Bdellovibrio bacteriovorus: one gene and its partner. The protein of the gene in region 1 binds, or shares a complex with, the protein of each later gene. Links are inferred from orthologs where the notes say so. Each region holds a gene or a part of one and is shown on either strand. Other genes may lie near its edges.

Region 1 (6,836 bases):
TTAAACCATTGACGATCTTTATCCACAAAGCTCACCGCACAAATCGGCGTTTCGCAGATTTGCGACGCCAGGTTTGCGATGTTGGTATACAGCTCTTCAGGATCTGTATCTAAAATTTTATAACGTCGAAGCTCGGCTAAGCGGGCCGTTTCTTGCTCATGAAATGGCGGTGTTTGTTTCATGAACTTTTTTTCGGAAAAGAGCCCACCTCCCTTAAATCAAGATTTGATTACAACTTTGCTGGACCGGACCTAGGGCGAGCCCGAATGACGAGTTGAGTTAGGCGCTTTTATTGACCCGTACGAAGAAGGATCAGAAGCTTATTCATATCGAGGATATTCATGAAGCATTTGGTGTTGGTCATTGCGCTTTTTGGTTTATTGGCTTGCTCTCAGCAAGGGGACGATTCACGTGTCGCCAAACCTGGTGGAACTGGAAATGGCGGCGGTGCAACCCCCCAAAAACCTGCGGGACAACGCAAGAACACGACGGATTACGGCTTATGTGGAAGTGCGGCTTCAAATTTGACCAGCCCCGAAGGCCGATGGGAAATGTTTGAATCAGCCGATGAATTCTTTTTTAAGATCGCTTTGGAGTTTAAATCCGGTACCCTGACTTTGCGTCAAGACTGCTATCACAAAGCTCACCGCCTGACCGCGCAAGTTACCGTTCCGGCATCTTACGAACAAGGCATTATCAAAGTGTTGGCAGATGCCACAGACTCCAAAAAGGCCGAGGACAAAACAGGATCATTTGATTGCAAAGTCACCTTGGTGAAAGGGGCCGCGAACTATGGGTTTGCCGGTCACTGCTTAGAGCTTAAATCATTTCAGGGCCGTCCTTACTTGAAGTTTGCCCCTCAGTAATTTTGCGGCAAAGCCGTGACTGACTAGGTCGACCGCATATTTTCTTTGGCCTTGGCGCCCTTCGTTGTTATATTTTCTTTGCTTTAAAATAAGACAAAGGAACGACAATGAAAAAAATCAAAGTTGCAAATCCCGTCGTTGAACTTGACGGCGATGAAATGACTCGCATTATCTGGAAATTCATCAAAGAAAAATTGATTCTTCCTTACCTTGAAATCGACATTAAGTATTTCGATTTGGGAATGGAACATCGTGATGCTACAAACGATCAAGTGACTGTTGACGCCGCAGAAGCGATCAAAAAATACAACGTTGGTATTAAGTGCGCGACGATCACGCCTGATGAAGCCCGCGTAACTGAATTCAAACTTAAACAAATGTGGAAATCACCTAACGGTACCATCCGTAATATTTTAGACGGTACTGTTTTCCGTGAACCTATCATCTGCAAAAACGTCCCTCGTCTAGTTCCTAATTGGACAGCGCCCATCTGTATCGGTCGTCACGCCTTCGGTGACCAATACCGCGCAACTGATTTTGTAACCAAAGGCAAAGGTAAATTGACGATCACTTTCGAAGGTGAAAACGGCGAAAAGATCCAACATGAAGTTTACAACTTCAAAGGCGATGGCGTTGCGATGGCAATGTACAACACGGATGAATCTATCAGCGGTTTTGCACGTTCTTGCTTTAACCAAGCACTTTCTAAAAAATGGCCTTTGTATCTTTCGACTAAAAACACCATCCTAAAAAAATACGATGGTCGTTTCAAAGATATCTTTGAAGACATTTACCAAAAAGAATTCAAAGCGAAATTCGACGCTGCGGGCATCACTTACGAGCATCGCTTGATCGACGACATGGTGGCTTCGGCATTGAAATGGAATGGTAACTTCGTATGGGCTTGTAAGAACTACGATGGTGACGTTCAATCAGATACTGTTGCTCAAGGTTTTGGTTCTCTTGGTTTAATGACCTCGGTCCTTGTAACTCCAGATGGTAAAACAATGGAAGCAGAGGCCGCTCACGGAACGGTGACTCGTCACTATCGTCAGCACCAACAAGGCAAACCGACTTCAACAAATCCAATTGCTTCTATCTTTGCATGGACTCGTGGTTTAGAGCACCGCGGGAACTTGGATGGCAATAAGGATCTTGTGAAGTTTTCTCAAACTTTAGAAAAAGTATGTGTCGAAACGGTTGAAGCTGGTTTCATGACAAAAGATTTGGCCGTCTGCATTTATGGCGACAAAGTTCCAAATGATAAATACATGAACACGGAACCGTTCTTAGCTAAACTTGACGAGAATTTAAAGAAAGCTTTGGCGCTTTAGTATTTAAGAATCATTAAAAAAATTAAAGCCACGGCCCCAAAAGCCGTGGCTTTTTTTCTGTTTTTTGGCACCTATCTTGTTCGAAATTGGATTCTGTGAGAAAAACCGGCGAAACCTATTTCTGACGAAAAGGAGTCGATATGAAACTGCTCATTTATTCTGTTCTATTTTCTATCAGCTTTGGATTATTTGCGGGATTCGCTTTAGCGAAAGACCTTCCCGTGGTCGATCATGTGGATCTGACCCGCTATCAAGGCAAATGGTATGAAATCGGATCAATTCCTCAATCCTTTCAAAAACAATGCGTAGGCAACACGACGGCAGAATACGAAATCATTCCTAGTGGTGAAGTAAAAGTCTTAAACTCTTGCGCCACCAAAGATGGATCACGTGATTCCGCCGAAGGACGCGCTAAAGTCGTTGATAACCAAACAAATGCGAAACTTAAAGTCACATTTGCTAACATTGGCGGTCGTTGGGTTTATCTTTTCGGTGGTAAGTACTGGATCATCAAATTAGATCCGAACTATCAATACGTCGTCGTCGGTCACCCTTCTCGCGATTACGGATGGATCTTATCACGCAACCCTGCCATGCCGATTGAAAAAGTCAGAGAGCTTGCGATGTATATTAAATCTCAAGGTTATGACATCTGCCGATTTTACACCACCCCACAACCAGGCGGATTTAAACAAAAGACCTCTTTTTGCGGTCCTCGCTAATCAACAAGTTTAAATTTCGAATACGACGGCCCTATGAAATGGGCCGTTTTTTTATTTAATTACTGAACTTGAACTTTAACCGTGTATTTAGCTTTAGACTGACAAGTCGATTCCATCGAAACCGTCGCGCATTCCATTTTGCCGCAGCTTAAAGAGATCACTTGGTTTTCTTTGTTCAAAGCTTTGGTTTCTGACTTCCAATCAGCACAAGCCTTTTTCCAATTTACGCGCGCATCTTTTAAAAGTGGCGCCGCATCTCCTTCGATTTCGTCTTCGTTAGTGACGACTTCGAATTTTTTTTGAGTGTTTTTACCTTTTTTAATTTCGATTGTAGTTTCAGCTTCGCCATCGGCCGGAATGTCTTTGATACCGACGCTTTGAGCTTGAGCCAAGAAAGGAAGCATTAAGAAAATAACCGCAAACTTTTTCATTTTAAACTCCTCATGATCGAGTGAGCTTATCCTAGCATGCGGCTGTACAAAGAAAAGTGAATTGACGAGCTAGGCGTTTCCTAACTCGAAACAATTAGAATCTAGGACGCTGGATGCCATGATATTCGGGAGGAAAAAATCCGGAAGAACCACAAGCCACTAAAGAACTGGCGGCTTGGTTTTTCATAAGTTTTGTCGGGCGACCTTCGGCATTGATATGCGCCCACAACTTTTGTTTTAAGATACACTGAGCCCAACCATATTCAGGGAAACGAGAAAAACTGCCGTGGCTGTGATAACGAGAATAATTCCAACCAGAAATGCGTCCTTCAACAATCACTTGGACATAGTTCAAAGGCCCCCCAAGATCGGGAGGTAAAACATTGGCTTGTTCCGTGACGGACACACTGTAACTTTCAATAGGGTTTAAGACATTTGCTACGCGTGGAAGATAGTTTCTTTCAAACCATTCTTTCGCGGATGCTTGTAAAGCTTGGCGACGGAGACTGTCTTGAGTGATTTTGGATTTTTGGGCGAAAGCCGCACCCGAGGCCAAAAAGATCACCATAAGGAATACGAATTTAAGTTTAACTAAATGATTCATAAAGGGGTTTTTAGAGCACCTTGTCATGAGCGTCAATAGAGGGAAAAAGGCGATTTTGTCTAAGACAAGCCATTGCGAATACAGGCTGTTTTTCTTCACTGTCAAAATGGTAGCCATGGAATATATGCAGTGAGTTATCTAATGTAATCTCAGAGGGGGTGCGATAGACCTGCGCTTGGCCGGGTCCCATACAATAGCACCCTTGACGAATCCCGCTAGGTCCGGAAGGAAGCAACGGTACTCGAGAGTCTATGTGATATGGGGTGCTCGGCCACTTTTTTCTCTTTTTATGTGGTTTTTTGAGGGGTTACTTTGTCTTATCAGGTGATTGCACGAAAATGGCGTCCCCAATCCTTCACCGACGTTGTCGGACAAAACCATATTACCCAAACACTGAACAATGCCTTAAAAAATGGTCGCTTGCCACACGCTTTGCTTTTCACAGGTCCTCGCGGAACCGGAAAAACTTCTTCAGCGCGTATTTTAGCCAAAGCTTTGCGTTGCCCCAATGCCGTAAACTTCACTCCTTGTAACGAGTGTACTTCGTGCCAAGAAATTGCGGCCGGCACTAGTGTTGACGTTATGGAAATCGACGGAGCCTCCAACAATGGTGTTGATGCCATTCGTGAACTTCGCGACACCGTGGCGTTTATGCCAGCAACCGGTAAATACAAAATCTATATCATCGACGAAGTTCACATGCTTTCTACAAGTGCATTTAATGCACTTTTGAAAACCTTGGAAGAGCCACCGTCCCACGTGATTTTCATTATGGCGACAACTGAGGTTCATAAGATTCCTCAGACGATTTTGTCTCGTTGCCAACGCTTTGATTTCCGTCGCATCAGTACTCGTCAGATCACAGAGCACTTACGAGTGATCGCCGAGCGCGAAGGTGTTCCGGCTGAAGAAGAAGCGCTTTGGATTATTGCCCGTCAAGGTGACGGATCCATGCGCGATTCACAAAGCTTATTAGATCAAGTCATCACATTTGCTAATGGTCCTTTGACTCGTGCTAGTGTCGTTGAAATCTTAGGTCTTACGGATCGCGCCTTGCTGTTTGAAACTTTAAATGCGCTCGTAGATCGCAGCACTCAAAGCATCATGAAGGTGATTGAAAAAATCGCCACCGCAGGATTTGAGCCGCATTTGTTTTCGCAAGACTTGTTAGAATCTATTCGCAGTCTTTTGCTGGTGAAAGTTTCTGAAACTCAAGCGGTGGATATTTTAGAAATGCCGGATTCTGAGCTTCAAGCTTTAAAAGAAATGGCGGCGCGCCTTTCTGAAGAAGATATCCACATGCTTTTCGACATGGCTCTTAAGGGTGGCAACGATATTCCGCGCGCGCAAGATCCTCGCATTGTTTTAGAAGTCACCTTATTACGTATGGCCTCTGCACCTAAGTTAGTGGACCTAAAAAGTCTTTTAAGTGGCGTAACCTCTCACAGCGCAGGTGGGGCCCGGCCTTACATTCCGCCGGTAAATCCAGTCACCAAAGGTCATGCTCGTTTAGAAGAATCTCAGAAGGTGCCTGAAGTTCCTCGTGGTTTAGACAAAATGAAGGCGGTTTTAGAAAATAAAGCTGCTCATGCCAAAGCTTCTTCCCCCACAAATGCCCCCGCGGACAAGCCCGCAGCTCCGGCGACACCTTCGCCTGTGGCCGAGACGCCCGCTCCCCCCAAATTAGCAACCGGCTCAACTTCTTCTGAAAAATGGGTCAACTTCGTGGAGCTTTTGCGCCAGGATGACGCACTCTTTGCGGCTAAAGTGGAAAACCTTTTGTTCGTGAAAGAAGAAGGCAAGCTTTTAAGCCTGGGCGTTCCGGCTAAATTGGCCTTTTTGAAAGAACAAATGGCCGACACTCAGGTGCGTAAAAAGTTGCAGGGATTTATTGATTCCTACTGGGGTGCTGGGTATTCTTTTGAAGTATTGATGAGTCGCGATCAGGTCGGAGAATCAGCCCAAGCTTTGCAACAAAAAAAAGTGCAACAAGCCGAAGATGAACTTCGCACTAAGATTGTCGAAAATCCGATGGTGAAAGCCGCCCAAGATGTCTTTAAGGGCAATATCAAATCCATCGTAGAAATTAAGCGCAACGGCGCAGGGAGATAACATGAAGGGTATGCCTGGCGGAATGGCTCAGTTGATGAAACAAGCCAATCAAATGCAAATGAAAATGAAAAAGACCCAAGAAGAACTTGCGACGAAAGAATACGAAGCAGCTTCTGGTGGCGGCGCAGTTAAAGTAAAAGTTAACGGTGATCACAAAATCCTTTCTTTGACTGTGGATCCTGAAGTTATGAAATCTGGCGACGTTGAAATGCTTCAAGATTTGATCGTTACAGCTGTGAACGAAGCGATGAAAACCGCTAAAGACACTTCCGCTAAAGAGATGGAAAAAATCACTGGCGGATTAAACATTCCAGGAATGTTTTAATTAATGCTTCATATATCTGCTTTAGAAAAACTAACCCACGAGCTCAGTCGTCTTCCCGGGATCGGGCCTAAGACGGCTCAGCGCTTGGCGTATTTTATTTTAAGAGCAGAAAATCAGTATCCGGAACGTTTGAGCGAAGCTCTTTTACGAGTGAAAGCCGAAGTTCACGATTGTCCTCAATGCTTTAATTACACCGATACAGAGCTTTGCCGTTATTGTGATGATATTCATCGCAGCGACGAATCGATCTGCGTGGTCGAAGAACCTGCCGACATTATGAGAATTGAATCTTCTGGCGCCTTCCGTGGTCGCTATCACGTTTTGCACGGTTCAATTTCTCCGTTGGAAGGCATTGGTCCTAAAGAATTGCGTATTCAAGAGCTGATTGACCGTATTGATGACGGTCTAGAAGGTCGTGGTCCGGTTATTAAGGAAGTGATCT
Region 2 (9,234 bases), on another replicon or contig:
ACCGTTAAAATTAAAATCAAACTGCGCTTCATGAACCGCTATCTCCAAATTATCTTACGAAAATAAGTTCGCGGATGAAAACAAGTGCGGTCTGCCCGTTCAACGGATTGCGCACGCGTGCTTGGCCATTGCGATAGATATCCGTAATTTTCACCGTGATACCACGATAGCGGACCGTATCCCCAGTACAAAATTCATTATTGCTGGTGCATTGTTGAAATTGCACTTGTGGGATCGGCGCGGGCTCATATCTACTAAGCTTTGTTAAATATCCCACCTCTTCCAAGAACTCATAGCCGTCCACAACTCGGCGAACCGCCGCCGTTCCATTTTCAAATATCATCGAGATCACGCCCTCATAACCGTCAGAGGAAACACGATCATTCACACAGAAAGATCCGTAACATTGAGTCGCGGCCGACAAATCATTCGCAGACACGGTACGTCCGCCCTCGATCAAAATATAACCGCGCCCTAAATTTTGCACCACCGTCGTCACCCACTGGATGTAAGAACATTTGCGGTCACAAGCCAGTAAAACTCTCATGCCCGGTCTGAATTTCGCACTTCCGTAATAGATAACGCTGCCGTTACCAGGACTGTAGGAATCATTCACGGTCGGATCTTCAGGCTCATAGGTGTCGGGATTATAGGAATCTTCTGGCATCGTCGGCGTAACCACGACGGGAGTTTGGGGCTTCACTTCCTGGCGCAAAGACATCTTGGGCACATCTGAAGAGGCCAGCGCCGTCAAAATCACGTCAGCTTCGCCACCATAGGCTTCCATCAGAATCTCAATCGAAGCCACGTTTTCATTCAGCGTGATATTTTCTGAATTCACCACGGCATTGGTTTCTAACACCGCCGACGTGCTTAACTGACGAACAGAAATTTTATTACCTGAAGTGGTCACAAGGGTTGCAGAGTAAATCTTAACCCGATTTGAAGAAACGCGAACATCCAAGCGCTGCAAGCGAACGGCCGTCGCAAAATCAACCTTATATAAGGTCCCGCCGGTTTTACGCGAAATCGACCCCACCCGCAAAATACCCGCATACTGAGTTTGCGTTTGCGGTGTTGCCTGATTGTGAGGAGTCACTTGGGTCTGACCGCCGGTATCGCCACCTGGATCCGGAAGATCCACCAATTGGGCGAGTGCCAGGCTTTGCGCCAAAGTGATGACAAATAAACTACCCGCGAGTAAGGAACGCTTCATAAAATCTCCTGGGGTTTTAATCCGCCAGAATACTTCCAAACTTCGTGCCCGAAATCTAAAGGCCCATAACGTCTATACGGGATTACAGATCATCAGAGCTGTCTCAAACTTAGACAGTCCCCCATTTTTGAGCCTAACGAAAGGGAACGCTGGCGGCAGCACTCCAGGTGCTGTCCTGAAAACTAATACGCAAGATCGTGATGTCCTCACTGAAGCTGTCTTGGCCATCATTTTCAGATTGCAAAGTTTCGGTCAGACCTTCTGGCCATTCTAAAATATGCGTGCCCGCAAAAGTTCTTAAAAGCCGACCATGGCCAAATTCCCGTTGCGACGAAAGTTTAAAGTGATACGCCCCCTCTGAGTAAGAATAAAGCTTCGTGTTGCGAGCCAGTTTAAAGCGAATCACCTCACCGGTCTTATATTTGCTTGGACTGGACAACGGAGAAATCGCCGGCGTCTGGGGCACTTCGACCTCTTGAATTTCACATTTTTCATTTAATAATGCCGGTTTCGCCGCATTTGTTCTTAAATATTCTACCTCGCCATTGAGAGAGTTCATTCGCATCATCTGCAAATTCAAATCAAACTCGGGGAAACGAGCGACATAGGCACGGCGAACACGATCAAACAAAACATCGAGGTCCATTTCTTCGATCAAAGTATTTTTAAATATCTCGCGAACCAAATAAGTCACTTGCGCGGCGGCCAGGCCGCGTCCGGCGACTTCCGCTAAGTAAACATAGATCCACTTTCCTATCGCTACGGTATCAAAAAAGTTGGCCGATAAGTTATTGCTCGCCCGATAAATCGCTTCGATTTTAACACCCTGAAGAGTTTGCGTTAACGGCGGTAAGAGCATCATCTGCAAGCGTTTTGCGGCTTCCATTTGCTGTTTTAGTTCGCGACTTTTTTCTTGTAAAGAAATCAAGTTCTTAAGACGCACCAAAAGCTCTCGCTCAGAAAATGGTTTGTTTAAATAATCATCCGCGCCACCTTCTAGGCCCTCGATTTTTGCATCCAGTGAAGAGTTCGCTGTTAATAACACCAACGGTGTCGACTTCAGAGTCGCGTCTTCACGAACTCTTTTGCACATTTCAAAGCCGTCCATTTTCGGCATCATCACATCACAAAGAATTAGATCCGGATGATAAGTCACCGCCTCTGCCAGCCCACGCTCTCCATCTTCGGCCAATAGGACCGTGTAATATCCGCTTAAGATACTATCGACATAACGACGTAAATCACCACTGTCATCGACATATAAAACCACCGGCTTATCTTTACGACGTTGTTGCATGCGACGCTTGTTTTCTTCTGTCAGAATTATTTCAGAGGCGGCTTCACCGCGGGCAATATCGCTTAACAAGGTGACACGCAATTCCTCGCGACTAAAGGCATCAGCCACCGGCTCTTTCGTTTCTAAGAAAGGAATTTCCACGAAAAATGTCGTTCCTTGCTTAGGCACGCTTTCAAACCAAATTTTCCCGTTATGAAGTTCGATAAGTTCTTTCGCGACAGAAAGACCCAGCCCCGTTCCCTTGCTAGCCTCTTTATTTGCGCCTTCCACTTGGTGGAAGCGCTCAAACACTTTTTCCTGTTCTTCTAACGGAATACCTGGCCCAGTGTCGCGCACCGAAAGTCGGGCGTAACCATTGTTTTTTAGTTCACAAGATAAAACAATGTGCCCTCGCGGGGGCGTAAATTTAATCGCATTGGAAATCAAGTTGGCCAAAATGGTTTCAACTTTTTCAAAATCGAATTTTGAGTTCGCAATCGCTGGGGGCGTTTGAATTTCAATATTAATCCCACGTTCATACGCCCCGGGGACGCTCGCGCGATGAAGATCCACCAAAAGATCTTTAAGGTTTCCCACCTCAAGATGGATTTTCATTTCCTGAGAGTCAATTTTACCTAAATCTAAAAGTGAGTTCACTTGACGCAAAAGTCTTTGCGCATTTGACACCATCGAAGCCACTAGTTCTTGGGACACCCAGCCCCCACCCCTTTTTGCCAAAGCCCCCAGCGGGCTGATGACTAACGTCAACGGCGTGCGCAGTTCGTGGCTGATATTAGCAAAAAATCTTTCTTTAGTTTCATTAAGGCGGATGAGCTCTTCATGCTGGCGCTCAATTTTTAAAACAGAAGCCCATTGCGACATTCGGCCACTTTCACTGGCAAGACTTGAAAAAAAAGAATTGATATTATTGGCGAACATAAAAGTCACCGGGATCGCCATTTCGATGGCGAATGGATGATAAAAACCTACAATGCAAATGTATCCCAATAAAGAAAGTGCACAGTAAAGCGCGTTGACCCGGGGCCGCCACGGAATAAACATTGTCACGGCGTTGGTGATTAAAATATTCCCCACGAAATACAAACTGCTCCAACCACTTAACTGCGATATCATAAAAGAAATTAACAGTTCGCCAAACAACGCGCTAACGAAAACCAAATGCAGGGCGTGAGCTTTCCCCCATTTTGTAAAAGTCAAAAGAAGTGAGGTTCCGGTCACCAGCGCAAAAACGATTCGCAAGGATATAAAAAGTGGGAAGTGTTCAGTAAAGACCGTGTAGTCTAAGATACCGACCGCAGAGTAAAGAACCACCCCTAAACTGCAAAGGGTGCGGACAGCATTGATCGAAAATTTTTGATTTTCCGTATTGTAAAACTCGGTAAATCCCGGGATGCTCTCAAAGCGCCGCCGGTAGTTAAAATAATGTTTAACTGATTTCCCTAAACTCAAAACTGACATGCCGCAGGGATACTACTTAAGGGGCCTCATGTACACAACCCGTAAGTAAAGTTGACCACTATTACAGAAGTTTAATCACTTGCTTAGTTCCACTGAACTTTCGGAAACATATCTAAAGCATTTTTCTTGGTTTGCTCACACAGAGTCTCAATGGAAAGTCCTTTTAAATTCGCCACAAACTCTGCCGTATGCAACACATAAGCGGGCGTATTTTTTTTACCGCGCATGGGTATGGGGGCTAAGAATGGCGCGTCCGTTTCGACATGAATGCGATCCACCGGCAACATTTTCACTGTATCTCGCAGACTGTCGGCATTCTTAAAGGTCACAACACCGCTGATGGAAATATTAAACCCAACGTCTAAAGCTTCTTTGGCTAACCATTCCGTACCGGTGAAACAGTGAATCACCCCGCGCACATCGCCTTTGAATTCCTTAAGAATTTCAATCGTATCCGCTTCGGCATCACGAGTGTGAATTTCGACTGGCAAACCGGTGAGCTTGGCAATTTCGAGCTGGGCACGGAAGGCATGTTTTTGATCCTCGACCGGAGACTGATTGTAGTAATAATCTAAACCGATTTCACCGACGGCGACGACCTCGCGATCTGTGGCGTGCATCTCGATAAATTTTCCGACGTCTTCGGTATAAACTTTTCCGTCATGGGGATGGACACCCAACGTGCAATACACGTCGGGATAATATTTGCGGGCAATATCTAAAACCAAAGGATGATCGCCAGGATCCGTCCCAATGGTGATGATTTTTTTAACCCCCACCGATTGAGCGTTATGAATTGCGGCTTCAACGCCCTCTTCGAGCATATTTAAATGTGCGTGTATATCGATCCATTCCATGTAAGACAGCTTACACGGAACTTTTATTGAGGTCGAGAGGTGATGTAAAATTCCTCCATCACCAGCTGGGCATCACGATGGGCTAACAAGGATTGCTCGACTTGCAGGGTCTTTTGAATCAGATTTAATAAAAACTCACGACTGTTTTCGGCCAAAGTCTTAATAAGGCTGGGCTGATCCAAGTTCACGATTTGTGTCTTTTGACCTTCTTGCAGATAAACGGCATCTTTCATGAATCCTGCCCAATAACTAACAATGCGAGCTCCTTGTGCACGGTCTTTGAATTCGGAACGCCACAGTTCACTTAACAAGAAATCTTGGTCATTTAAAAACACCGTCAAAAGCTCAATCGCTTTTTGACGCACCTCTTGCTCCGGACCCTCTTGCAATTGCGCTAGTTTTTCAAAACTGCCTCCCGCCGCATTCAGGGCCCACGCCGGAGCTTTGGACTTTTTAGAAAGATCCTCGGCCTTTAAAGGCTTAAACTGCACGACGCGAGAGCGCGACCGGATGGTCGGTAACAACCCCGCCACACTCGGGGAAATCAAAAAGAAGAAAGTACCTTCCGGTGGTTCTTCCAAAGTTTTTAAAAGGGCATTGGCCGCCTGGGGATTTAAAGATTGAGCTTGATCAATGATGATCACACGGTTGCCACTCAGACTTCGCAAACTTAAGAAGTCTAAAACTTCTTTAGCTTGCTCCATTTTGATGTTCGTCCCACTAGGCGAAACTATTTTTAAGCCTTCATGAGTGCCTTGAGCCACGCGAAAACACGATGGACACTTGCCACAGCCGCGACGACTTTGCGGACACATCAAAGCTTGCGCTAAACCCATCGCGGTCATCTTTTTACCGATCCCTGAAGGACCGACGAATAAATAGGTCTGCCCGGGCTTGCCTTGTTCAAACGAACTGACAAGCTTCGTGATGATCTCTTGATGACCTAAAATAAAATCTAGCAGCCGTGCCACTTACAGAAGTCCTCTTTGCTGAACAGCGGCTAATAACTTTTCAAAAAGCTGCGCTGGAGTTTCCTGCGCATTCAGCACCAACCAGGTTTTCGGTTCGGCCGCCGCTTGTTTTAAAAAGCTCTGTCGAACTTTTTCATGAAAGCTATCGGCTTCCGATTCAATGCGATCTTCAGATTCGCCGTTAGCCTCACCTCGCCCTTGACGACGACGGCGTGATTCTTCCACGGAAAGATCTAAAAGAACCGTCAGATCTGCTTTCAAATCGCCGGTCGCAAAACTATTTAAAGTATGAACATCATTTTCAGAAATACCGCGACCGCCCCCTTGAAAGGCGACAGAGCTGGCAGCAAAACGATCACAAAGAACCCAGGTTTTGTTTTGCAATGCCGGACGAATCACTTGTTCTACAAGTTGGGCGCGACTGGCTTCGTACAAAAGCAATTCCGCACGAGACACCGGAGCCGGACCTTCTTTTCTTAGGATCATATTTCTGATTTCATCACCCAGCGGGGTTCCACCAGGCTCGCGAGTGCGGATAAATTTCACCGAACGCTTTTCAAGCTCTTGCTCTAAAGCTTTCATCAGTGAACTTTTGCCAGAGCCGTCTAAGCCCTCAAATACAATAAATCGCATTCCGCCACCTTATTTAGGCCCTGTTTAGGACCTGACTGAAGGTCAGCGGATTATTGGAACACTGCAGAGCAGCGACGATTCTTTCCCGCCAACTTAACGACTTTGTCAGATATTGCGTGGAAGACGTCAACAAATCGCATTGCAACAAGCTTCATTGAACCGCGAACATCACCAAATTGGACTCGGACAAAGCCTTTGACCATTGGTGACACGGTGACGCGGATCCAGACATGACGCTCAAATTTGTTCGTAAACGTCATAAGATCCGCTAATGGAGGGGGCGGCAGACCTAAGCTTGAGCTAAATCCGGCGGCGAAAAACTCTGACGAGGTGGTGCTAAATCCAGGGACCGCTGGCGGATAAAAAGAGCTGCCCTTTAAAGTTCTGGCGTCCTCACGGTGACCCATCGTCATGCCCGCTTTACCAACCACTCCCAAAACAGAAATGGCGGCTTTAGTGTTATCAAAACTCTCTGAGTTATGGAAAATTTCAAATACAAAAGCACGCTTAGACTTATTCACGGCTAAGCTGATACCAATTTCTTCAGCACCGCCGCCACCTTTTTTGAGCACGCCGGTTTCCGCAACGATTCCCAATGAAAGGCTTAATCCGAATTCGTTAGAATCAATAACCATCGGCGCTTGATTCCATAATTTATAGTCAATACCCTTAAGAGCGGATTGAACCGCCTGATAGCTGCGCTCCGAAAATGTGCGACGTACTTTTTCGCCTTGATCGACTTCTTTACCGAAAGCTTTTTTTACTTTTACGGTTACAAAACTAAACGCATCGCCCACCAAGCTTCCCGCACCTAAAACCATGCGAGAACTTGTTAAAATCCGAGCGGCATTGCTTAAGAAATGCATACGCGCTTCTTTGAATTTTGCTTTATCTTCAGCAGACATTTGATCGTAGGCTTCCATCGGGTTGACGTCTTCAATCACGCCCCCGCGAGCCAGGATTTCAGCTTTTACTTTATCGGGAAGAATTAAACCTAAAGCGGCTTTCATCTCTTCGACATTGGGAACAGTGTCGACTTCAAACACGCGATCGTCTGAAACGCGAATCAAAATCTTATCGGCCTTTGCTTCCTCGGAAAGCTTCGGGACCTCCAAGACTTTTTCTTCAACCTCCGTGACCGTGAGAGATTCATCAAGGGTCTGAGCCCATGCCGGAACCCAAGCCAAGACAAACATAAGGGATAAAATAGTATTGCGTAACGTGCTTTTCATATGCCACCTAAGTCTGCAAAGAAAAGGCCCCTACTTAACAGCCCTAAGTGCTGGAAATCACGAGGAAGATCTGTCTACGCCCTACTCATCGCTCCAAAAAAAGGCACTCTGGTCAGTTTTGGTGCACCCTAAAAACCCCTTACTGCAACCTGTTTTAGGCTCACGCTAGCACGAAAACTGCTTGGTAATTCCGAATGCGATGGCTCTTGGTTATCCTCATTCATTTTTGCTTGACCCTTCCTGCCCTGTCGGCAGAAGAAGGATTTAAAGGCTATGATATCCTCGTTCTTGGCGGCCAATCCAATGCGGCGGGCTGGGGCATTGGCGAACAAGCCGCAGACTCCCCCTCTTTAGATCACAAGATTTTTCAATGGGACTGGCAAAATTCAAAAATCGCTGATCAACCCGCCCAAGAACCCATTAAGAGCCCGGCGCAAACCAACCCTCGAAAAATTCGCGGATTCGTTCTCCCTTTTGCAAAAATTTATTCTGAAAAAGCACTGGCTCCAGGTCGGGCCTTGTTAATTATTAACGGCGCGGTGGGTGGCAGTAACATCACCGAATGGCACTCAGAAAAAGCTTATTACCAGCAGCTAATTTCAGCCGCGCAAAAAGTTTTGCAGCAACCTGGTTTAGAAAACAAAGTCGTTGGCATCCTTTGGCATCAGGGCGAGGCCGACATTAAACTTGCCGCCACAGATCCTCAGTGGAAAGCGCGCAGCGTCCTTTACCAAAGTCAATTACAAGAAGTTGTTCACGCTTTTCAAAAAGATTTAACCAACCGCAACGCCGAAACACCGGTGTTTATCGCCGGGGAAATGTCCCGTGAATGGATGGATCACTCCCTGATCAAAGACCATTATGTAAATGGGATGCATCGGTCTTTAAAAAATCTTGAAAAAACCGGGTTTGTCGATTCTGCAGGACTTGCCGGAAATCCTAAAGACAAAATTCACTTTGATGGGCCTTCGCAAGCTTTGCTGGGGCTAAGGTACTTTAAAAAATTTAACGACCTCACCCAAATCGTTCCATCCTGCAAAAATGTTTTTTAAAACTTAGTCTTGTGGAATCCACTTATCGGATTGCTTTTGAAACTTGTAAACTTCAAACGGCTGTTTTTCTGTTTCTGCTTTCACGCCAATTTGGGCCGCCACCATAGGCACGGCATCCCCGAAATTAAAACGACGCGTTTTATCTCGTCCCACCGTTGCGGCTACGGTCAGCAAAGTTTTGCGCAATTTTGCCGGATAAGTCGTTACGGATGTTGAGACCACGGCCGATGTCGGGGATTGAATTTTGACGTCACTCACTTCAATTTCTGATTTACCACGCATGAAATCTAAATAAGCTTGTTGCAAGACCTCCGAGTTAGAAAGAGCCTCTTGAGCCTCGGCTTTTGTGTTTTCGGTGAACTTGCTCTCGGCCATCTCAAGACCTTTTTTCTTCAGCGTGCTTTCTTCAGAGCAGGCCACAATACTTAAGCAAAATACGATAAGAAGACTGATTTTTTTCATTCTTCTACTTTAAGGCGCAATAACTTATTGCGTCAAGAGCCAGGTAAGTCACTTTG

What was found.
Region 2: the proteins of dnaX (region 1) and holB are in contact, whole or in part, in a cryo-EM structure (PDB 8GIZ), measured with the Escherichia coli proteins. The link is inferred for Bdellovibrio bacteriovorus from one-to-one orthologs.

What each region holds. Positions count from the first base shown.
Region 1 is NZ_LUKE01000001.1:1,143,319-1,150,154, forward strand. What follows is about bases 3,767-6,669. They hold dnaX (DNA polymerase III subunit gamma/tau), read left to right. Parts: upstream 3,767-4,269; coding sequence 4,270-6,069; downstream 6,070-6,669. Other genes in these bases: AZI86_RS05605 (hypothetical protein), read right to left, coding at 3,767-3,957; AZI86_RS05620 (YbaB/EbfC family nucleoid-associated protein), read left to right, coding at 6,071-6,394; recR (recombination mediator RecR), read left to right, coding at 6,398-6,669. In the rest of the region: AZI86_RS05580 (GAF domain-containing hybrid sensor histidine kinase/response regulator), read right to left, coding at 1-182; AZI86_RS05585 (hypothetical protein), read left to right, coding at 342-866; AZI86_RS05590 (NADP-dependent isocitrate dehydrogenase), read left to right, coding at 974-2,200; AZI86_RS05595 (lipocalin family protein), read left to right, coding at 2,341-2,922; AZI86_RS05600 (hypothetical protein), read right to left, coding at 2,982-3,353; more of AZI86_RS05605, read right to left, coding at 3,448-3,766; more of recR, read left to right, coding at 6,670-6,836. UniProt on the Escherichia coli protein: Part of the beta sliding clamp loading complex, which hydrolyzes ATP to load the beta clamp onto primed DNA to form the DNA replication pre-initiation complex.
Region 2 is NZ_LUKE01000006.1:139,869-149,102, reverse strand. The notes cover bases 3,826-6,742. They hold holB (DNA polymerase III subunit delta'), read right to left. Parts: upstream 5,800-6,742; coding sequence 4,852-5,799; downstream 3,826-4,851. Other genes in these bases: AZI86_RS17545 (hypothetical protein), read right to left, coding at 6,483-6,742; tmk (dTMP kinase), read right to left, coding at 5,800-6,432; AZI86_RS17560 (TatD family hydrolase), read right to left, coding at 4,055-4,828; AZI86_RS17565 (ATP-binding protein), read right to left, coding at 3,826-3,971. In the rest of the region: AZI86_RS19470 (beta-sandwich domain-containing protein), read right to left, coding at 1-32; AZI86_RS17570 (beta-sandwich domain-containing protein), read right to left, coding at 50-1,216; more of AZI86_RS17565, read right to left, coding at 1,350-3,825; more of AZI86_RS17545, read right to left, coding at 6,743-7,664; AZI86_RS17540 (sialate O-acetylesterase), read left to right, coding at 7,895-8,716; AZI86_RS17535 (hypothetical protein), read right to left, coding at 8,720-9,178. UniProt on the Escherichia coli protein: Part of the beta sliding clamp loading complex, which hydrolyzes ATP to load the beta clamp onto primed DNA to form the DNA replication pre-initiation complex.